Regions from separate parts of the Stenotrophomonas sp. Steno-Z1 genome, predicted to be linked through region 2. Evidence: predicted binding sites of a transcription regulator. Region 2 holds the regulator's gene; the other holds the start of a gene.
The links. Region 2 encodes HrcA, which represses chaperone genes, less so after heat shock. Its sites were predicted from a motif close to TTNGCACTCNNNNNNNNNGAGTGCNAA; they were not measured.

Region 1 (4,423 bases), on a different contig from region 2:
TGGAGTTGCCCGGGTAGCCGCCGCTGCCACCGCCGAACCCGTTGTTGGCCTCGGTGGCGCGTTCGCCGCAGTTGCTGTCGCATTTGCCGAACGGCTTGTTGCCGCGGTCGGCGTTCCACTGCGCGTCGGTCAGGTACAGCATGTGGGTGTCGGTATAGGGCGCATACGGCAGGCCCTTGTCACCGGTGGTGCTGGCAAAGCCCAGCGAATTGGGCCAGGTGTGCTCGCGGTTGTAGGTCAGGCCGCTGCCGGTGCCCGCGCGGCCGCTCACCTTGGTGTAGCTGCGGTTGCGGTAGGCGTCCAGGATCTTGCCGCTGTTGTTGGGATCCTCGTCGGCGATCTCCAGGATGGTCCAGGTGCTGGTGCCCGAGCCGCTGTACGGGTAGGCGGTGTGGCCCTTGATGGTCTCGTGCAGCGAGCAGCGCAGCTGGCTCGGGTTGCTGGTGTTGACCCGCGAGTAGTACTCGCCCGGCGTGCCGGGGTTGCCGGGATCGGGGTTGCCCGGGTCCGGGTTGCCAGTGCCGCTGGCCACGGTGAAGGCGATGCGGGTGTCGGCGGCCGGATGCGCGCCCTGTGCATCGGTGATGCGGCTGGCGCGGATATCGAAGCGACACGCCTCGCCAGCCACCAGGGCGGTGTTGGTGGACAGGGTGAAGCGGCTGCCACTGCTGGCGTGGGTCAGCGGCACCGTGCCGGACTGGCCGCAGCTGAGCACGAAGGCGCCGCTGGCCAGGCTGACCGTTTCGCTGAAGGTTACGCCCAGGTCGGCGGCGGCCGGGAAGGTGCTGGCCCCCTGTTCCGGGGTGGTGGTGCTCACCGAGGGCGGGGTGTTCGGGCCGGTGCCACCGCCGCCGCTGAAGGTCTGCCCGGCGTTGCAGGCACCGAAGGTCTGCGCGCCCGGGGCTGCCCAGGTGAAGTGGGCGTACTGGCTGCCATTGCCGGTGAGCTGCAGGGAGGTGCCCGGGGCGGTGCTGTTGCTCTCGCTGACCGGGATGTTCTGGCTGGTCAGGCCCGCGGCCGGACCACCGGCGGCGGTGATGGTGCCTTCGTAGCTGATGAACTGGACCACCTTGCCGCTGCCATCCACCAGCGCGATGCCGTCATTGGCGCCGTTCTGGATGCCGTTGCTCGGGTAGCTGACCGTGGCGATGCTGGCCTTGCCGCAGCTGGCCGCGCTGCCGGCCGGCACCGGGTTGTTGGCGTACACGGTGGCCGCCGACGGGGTGCTGCCGTTGTAGAGGTACAGCCGGTAGCTGGACAGGTCCTCGCCACCGGTGGCCACCACCTCGATGGCCTCGCCGACGTCGCCGGCGGCGGTGCTGTCGTCGTAGTGCAGTTCATTGATGAATACATCCGCCTGGGCGGTGCCGGCCAACGCCAGCAGGCACCCCAGGGACAGCGGTGTGAGCAACCTCATCTACGTCTCCTTGTGATTGGGTATCGCCGGCCGAATCTAATCAATCCAGATGACACATCTATCGATGTGTCGTAATCGGCCTCCCACAGTGGGACGTGCGTCAAGAAAATGGCGGTTGGTGGGGGAGGTAGGCCGGGCGCTGGGGCTCCATACCCTTCCGGCGACGCCTCCCCCTTATTTCGCCTCAAGCGGGAGTCGGTGGATCGGGCGCTGGGCCCCCATACCCTTTCCGGCAAATGTCCCCCGGCGTCGGCCTGCGGCCGCCCCCTCCTCCTTTATTTCGCCTCCAAGGGCATGCGGGCCCATCGCCCGACCCACCGACCAAAGTCAGAAGCCGGCTTTCCCGCTTGTTTCCGCAAGCCGAGCCCCGTAGCGGCCGGTAGGCTCCTGGGCAAAATCAAGGAGGAGGCCGCAGGCCGGGGGACACTACGCCAGGGGCCTACCGGCCGCTACGGGGCCCTCACGCTCGCGGCAGTCCCGAACGGGCACAGGAAGCTTTGCCTTTGCGTTTGCCCTTGAACCCACACGCAGCCCGGAAAAATTTCGACCCTGCCCCTTGAAAGGCGCGCACCCAGCACCATCTCTGCTCCGTACCCGCACTGCCGGGTTTTTTCGTGAGCGTGGCTGGCAGTCGCCTTGTGCGAGTGCTAACATCGCCAGACTTTCCTAGACCAATCAACAACTTAAAAGGGTCTCACATGAGCATCAAGCCGCTTCATGACCGCGTTGTAGTCAAGCCGATCGAAGCCGACGAAATCTCGTCCGGCGGCATCGTGATTCCGGATTCCGCCAAGGAAAAGTCGACCAAGGGTGAAGTCGTGGCCGTCGGCCCGGGCAAGCCCCTGGACAACGGCAGCGTCCGCGCGCCGTCGCTGAAGGTCGGTGACAAGGTCATCTACGGCCAGTACGCCGGCAGCAGCTACAAGTCTGAAGGCGTCGAGTACAAGGTCCTGCGCGAAGACGACATCCTCGCCATCGTCGGCTGAGTGATGCCGCCGGCCCGTGCCGGCGCGTCCGCAATTTCCCCCATTCAAGCAGCCGGGCTTGGCCCGGCTCTCCATAAAAGGTAATCGCAATGGCTGCCAAAGATATTCGTTTCGGTGAAGATGCCCGCTCGCGCATGGTGCGCGGCGTCAACGTGCTCGCCAATGCCGTGAAGGCCACCCTGGGCCCGAAGGGCCGCAACGTCGTGCTCGAGAAGAGCTTCGGCGCCCCGACCATCACCAAGGATGGCGTGTCCGTCGCCAAGGAAATCGAACTGGCTGACAAGTTCGAGAACATGGGCGCCCAGATGGTGAAGGAAGTCGCTTCCCGCACCAACGACGACGCCGGCGACGGCACCACCACCGCCACCGTGCTGGCCCAGGCCCTGATCCGCGAAGGCGCCAAGGCTGTCGCTGCCGGCATGAACCCGATGGACCTCAAGCGCGGTATCGACAAGGCCGTCATCGCCGCCGTCGCCGAGCTGAAGAACATCTCCAAGCCGACCGCCGACGACAAGGCCATTGCCCAGGTCGGTACGATCTCGGCCAACTCCGACGAGTCGATCGGCAACATCATCGCCGAAGCGATGCGCCGCGTGACCAAGGAAGGCGTCATCACCGTTGAAGAAGGCTCGGGCCTGGACAACGAGCTGGACGTCGTCGAAGGCATGCAGTTCGACCGTGGCTACCTGTCCCCGTACTTCATCAACAACCAGCAGTCGCAGACCGCCGACCTGGACGATCCCTACGTGCTGCTGCACGACAAGAAGATCTCCAACGTGCGTGACCTGCTGCCGGTGCTGGAAGGCGTCGCCAAGGCCGGCAAGCCGCTGCTGATCATCGCCGAAGACATCGAAGGCGAAGCGCTGGCCACCCTGGTCGTCAACACCATCCGTGGCATCGTCAAGGTCGTGGCCGTCAAGGCACCGGGCTTCGGCGACCGTCGCAAGGCGATGCTGGAAGACATGGCCGTGCTGACCGGCGGCACCGTGATCTCCGAGGAAATCGGTCTGTCGCTGGAAAAGGCGACGATCAAGGACCTGGGCCGCGCCAAGAAGGTGCAGGTCTCCAAGGAAAACACCACCATCATCGACGGTGCCGGCGAGAAGGCCAACATCGATGCGCGCGTGACCCAGATCAAGACCCAGATCGAAGACACCTCGTCCGATTACGACCGTGAAAAGCTGCAGGAACGCGTGGCCAAGCTGGCCGGCGGCGTTGCCGTGATCAAGGTCGGCGCCTCGACCGAAATCGAAATGAAGGAAAAGAAGGATCGCGTCGACGACGCCCTGCACGCGACCCGTGCAGCCGTTGAAGAAGGCGTGGTCCCGGGCGGCGGCGTGGCCCTGGTCCGTGCGGTCACCGCACTGGCCGGCCTGAAGGGTGCCAACGAAGACCAGAACCACGGCATCCAGATCGCCCTGCGCGCGATGGAAGCCCCGCTGCGCGAAATCGTCGCCAACGCCGGCGAAGAGCCGTCGGTCATCGTCAACAAGGTCAAGGAAGGCACCGGTAGCTACGGCTACAACGCGGCCACCGGCGAATTCGGCGACATGCTGGAATTCGGCATCCTGGACCCGACCAAGGTGACCCGTTCGGCGCTGCAGAACGCGGCCTCGATCGCCGGCCTGATGATCACCACCGAAGCCATGGTTGCCGAAGCCCCGAAGAAGGATGACGGCGCTGGCGCAGCGGGCGGCGGCATGGGTGGCATGGGCGGCATGGGCGGCATGGACTTCTGATGGAGAGGCCGGCCATCGGTCGGCACACATCGGAGCGGTAGGTACCGACCGTGGTCGGTACCACCATCCGCCAACGCACGACGAAAAACCCCGCCGGAAGGCGGGGTTTTTTGTTGTCGACGTCACTCCACGAACGCCTTGCCCCCGTACTCCCACGTCCACGGCACGCCGGTCTCGCCCAGAACGAACCGCACCAGCGCAGGAAACGCCGCTTCGGCGCGCACGTCGTTGCCCAGCACCACAACACAGCGTTGGCGCCGCGCCACGCACACCAGCGTGTT
Region 2 (4,423 bases):
CGGGATCGGCGTCCAGGTCGCCCAGCACGCGGTCCAGCAGGACCAGCGCTTCATGCAGCTCGATGACGGCGCTGTCGAGCAGGGCATCCACCTCGCCCAGGCGCGGGTCGTGCTCGGCCACGCGGGACAGCTCGTGGCGGGTCTGCTGCAACAGCTGCAGCGCCGAGGTGTCGTCGTCGCCGTTGAGGCGGGCCACGGCCACGTCGCAGGCGGCGATCAGCGCGCTGGCATGGGCCTGGCGACGGTGGCTGCTGCCGAGCTGCTCGATCGAGGCCGGTTCCAGGTCTTCGCGTTGCAGTTCGCCCAGCTGGTGCTCCAGGTAGCCGATGCGGTCGCTGACATCGCCCTGGCGCGACAGCGACTCGGCCTCGTCCACCAGCGCCTGCCAGCGCGCGGCGGCCTGGCGGACCTGGCCGCGCTCGGCCTCGTTGCGGGCGAAGGCATCCAGCAGCGCCAGCTGCGAGGGTCGCGCCAGCAGGGCCTGCTGTTCATGCTGGCCGTGGATTTCGACCAGCGTGGCGGCCAGTTCGGTCAGCTGGGTCAGCGTGACCGGGCGCCCGTTGATCCACGCCCGCGAGCCGCCGTCGGCGCGGATGATCCGGCGCAGCTGGCACTGGTCCTCGTCGTCGAGCTCGTTCTCGCGCAGCCAGCGCCGCGCGGCGGCATCCGGTTCCGGGGCGAATTCGGCCGACAGCTCGGCGCGCGCGGCGCCGTGGCGGACCACGCCGCTGTCGGCGCGCAGGCCGGACAGGAAGCCGAGCGCGTCGACCATCAGCGACTTGCCGGCGCCGGTCTCGCCGGAAACCACGGTCATGCCCGGCCCGAATTCGAGTTCGGTAGCGCGGACGACGGCAAAATCCTTGATCGATAGATGTCTGAGCATGGTTGTCTGTTCTCGAGCCGCGCAAAGCTAGCATGGGTGGACGGCAGCACCAATGACTTGCCTTCGCTCCCCGCAGCCATTATCTAAGGTGGCGTCTCACAGGCTGATTCCATGCACCCATCTGCGTCACATCTTGCGCCCCGCGCCCGCCACCTGCTGCGGACGCTGATCGCACGCCACATCCAGGATGGCGAGCCGGTCGGGTCGCAGACGCTGGCGCGACTGGCCGGGCTGGATGTCAGCCCCGCCACCATCCGCAACATCCTGGGTGACCTGGAGGACCTGGGCCTGCTCAGCTCGCCGCATACCTCGGCCGGGCGGGTGCCCACCGCGCACGGCTATCGGGTGTTCGTGGACAGCCTGGTCAAGATGCAGCCGCCCGGCGAGGGCGAGCTCAGCCGGCTGCGCACGGAGCTGGCCACCGGCAACGGCACCCAGGCGCTGCTGGGCAGTGCCTCCGAACTACTCTCGGCCATGAGCCATTTCGTGGGAGTGGTCAGTGCGCCGCGGCGCGAGCAGTTCGCCTTCCGGCATATCGATTTCGTGGCCCTGGACGCGCGCCGGGTACTGGCGATCCTGGTGTTTGCCGACAACGAAGTGCAGAACCGGGTGATCGAGCCGCGCCGCGCCTTCGGCCCGGGGGAGCTGGAGCAGGTGGCCAACTACCTCAATGCCAACTGTGCCGGGCGCCCGCTGGCCGAGATCCGCCAGCGGCTGTTGCTGGAACTGCGCGATGCGCAGTCGGAGATGGAGCAGTTGCTGGCCCACGGCATCGAGCTGGCCGAGCAGGCGCTGGTGCCGCCGGCCGATGACATGGTGCTGGCCGGCGCGACCCGGCTGATGGGCGTGCAGGACCTGTCCGACCTGGAGCGGTTGCGCGAGCTGTTCGACGTGTTCGCCAGCAAGCGCGAGATCCTGCAGCTGCTCGAGCGCACCATCCAGGCCCCGGGCGTGCGCATCTTCATCGGCGAAGAGACCGGGGTGATGCCGCTGGAAAGCGTATCGCTGGTGACCGCGCCGTATTCGGCCGGCGGCCAGGTGCTGGGCGTGCTGGGGGTGATCGGCCCCAAGCGGATGGCCTATGACCGCATGATCCCGCTGGTGGAGGCCACCGCCCAGGTGCTGGGGGCGGCGCTGGCGGACCCGGCGGGCGGCGGATTGTCCCGGGATCGGGCATAAAACCCGCCGCCGGGCTCTTGAATCCCGACCCCGCGCCCACATAGGGGTGGGTGGAGGCGGAGAGTCACCGCCAAGGATCCGGAAATGAACCAAGATCAGCCCGATATCGCATCCCAGAATCCCGCCGGTGAGCCGGCTGCCGAGCCGTCCCTGCAGCAGCAGCTGGACAGCCTGCACAACGAGGTGGCCCTGCTGCGCGCCGAGTCGCTGCGCGAGCGCGCCGACCTGGACAACCAGCGCAAGCGCGTGGCCCGCGACGTCGAACAGGCACGCCGCTTCGCCAACGAAAAGCTGCTCGGCGAACTGCTGCCGGTGTTCGACAGCCTGGACGCCGGCCTCAACAGCGCCGGTGCCGAGCCCAGCCCGCTGCGCGAAGGCCTGGAGCTGACCTACAAGCAGCTGCTCAAGGTGGCCGCCGACAACGGGCTGACCCTGCTCGACCCGACCGGCCAGCCGTTCAACCCGGACCACCACCAGGCCATCAGCCAGGTCGACGCGCCCGGCGCGGCCCCGGGCAGCGTGGTCCAGGTGTTCCAGAAGGGTTACCTGCTCAACGATCGCCTGCTGCGCCCGGCCCTGGTCGTGGTCGCCCGCGATTGATCGCCAGCGGACGCTGAACGGGTTTTGCCAGCATCGGACACTGTGTTTGGTGGATGGCTTGAAAGTCCCGGCAGCGTCCCACACATCCCATTCATAACCCGGCAACTGCCGGATTCCCAGAACTTTCAGGAGTCTCCCTCATGGGCAAGATCATTGGTATCGACCTCGGCACCACCAACTCGTGTGTGGCGATCATGGACGGCGGCAAGGCCCGCGTCATCGAAAACGCCGAGGGCGACCGCACCACGCCGTCCATCGTCGCCTACACCAAGGACGGCGAAGTGCTGGTGGGTGCCTCGGCCAAGCGCCAGGCCGTCACCAACCCGAAGAACACCTTCTACGCCGTCAAGCGCCTGATCGGCCGCAAGTTCACCGACGCTGAAGTCCAGAAGGACATCGCGCACGTGCCCTACGGCATCCTGGCCCACGACAACGGCGACGCCTGGGTGCAGACCAGCGATGCCAAGAAGATGGCGCCGCAGGAAATCTCCGCGCGCGTGCTGGAGAAGATGAAGAAGACCGCCGAAGCCTTCCTGGGCGAGACGGTCACCGAGGCGGTGATCACCGTGCCGGCCTACTTCAACGACAGCCAGCGCCAGGCCACCAAGGACGCCGGCCGCATCGCCGGCCTGGACGTCAAGCGCATCATCAACGAGCCGACCGCGGCCGCGCTGGCCTATGGCCTGGACAAGGGCGACAACAAGGATCGCAAGATCGTGGTGTACGACCTGGGCGGCGGCACCTTCGACGTGTCGGTGATCGAGATCGCCAACGTCGACGGTGAGAAGCAGTTCGAAGTGCTGGCCACCAACGGCGACACCTTCCTGGGCGGCGAAGACTTCGACAACCGCGTCATCGAGTACCTCGTCGACGAGTTCAACAAGGACCAGGGCATCGACCTGCGCAAGGATCCGTTGGCCCTGCAGCGCCTGAAGGACGCCGCCGAGCGCGCCAAGATCGAGCTGTCCAGCGCCCAGCAGACCGAAGTGAACCTGCCGTACGTCACCGCCGACGCCTCGGGCCCGAAGCACCTCAACATCAAGCTGACCCGCGCCAAGCTGGAAGCGCTGGTGGAAGAGCTGATCAAGAAGTCGATCGAGCCGTGCCGCGTGGCGTTGAACGACGCCGGCCTGCGCTCGAGCGACATCAGCGAAGTGATCCTGGTCGGTGGCCAGACCCGCATGCCGAAGGTGCAGCAGGCGGTCACCGAGTTCTTCGGCAAGGAACCGCGCAAGGACGTCAATCCGGACGAAGCCGTGGCACTGGGTGCGGCGATCCAGGGTGGCGTGCTGGGCGGCGACGTCAAGGACGTGCTGCTGCTGGACGTGACCCCGCTGTCGCTGGGCATCGAGACGATGGGCGGCGTGTTCACCAAGATCATCGAGAAGAACACCACCATCCCGACCAAGGCCTCGCAGGTGTTCTCCACCGCCGAGGACAACCAGTCGGCCGTGACCGTGCACGTGCTGCAGGGTGAGCGCGAGCAGGCCCGCTTCAACAAGTCGCTGGCCAAGTTCGACCTCTCCGGCATCGAGCCGGCCCCGCGCGGCATGCCGCAGGTGGAAGTGTCCTTCGACATCGACGCCAACGGCATCCTGCACGTGTCGGCCAAGGACAAGAAGACCAACAAGGAACAGAAGGTCGAGATCAAGGCCGGTTCGGGCCTGTCCGAGGACGAGATCGCGCGCATGGTGGCCGATGCGGAAGCCAACCGCGAAGAAGACAAGAAGTTCCACGAGCTGGTCCAGGCCCGCAACCAGG

Region 1: a site for HrcA is predicted at 2,042-2,068, ahead of AC06FD_RS13060 (co-chaperone GroES). Genes of this name have one in related genera too.

What each region holds. Positions count from the first base shown of each region.
Region 1 is NZ_JBWJPB010000004.1:135,353-139,775, reverse strand. Features, by position in the region: gene AC06FD_RS13065 (endonuclease) at 1-1,417, opposite strand, end outside; gene AC06FD_RS13060 (co-chaperone GroES) at 2,116-2,403, shown strand; gene groL (chaperonin GroEL) at 2,493-4,142, shown strand; gene AC06FD_RS13050 (serine hydrolase domain-containing protein) at 4,265-4,423, opposite strand, start outside.
Region 2 is NZ_JBWJPB010000002.1:787,022-791,444, forward strand. Features, by position in the region: gene recN (DNA repair protein RecN) at 1-883, opposite strand, end outside; gene hrcA (heat-inducible transcriptional repressor HrcA) at 995-2,062, shown strand; gene grpE (nucleotide exchange factor GrpE) at 2,147-2,662, shown strand; gene dnaK (molecular chaperone DnaK) at 2,803-4,423, shown strand, end outside.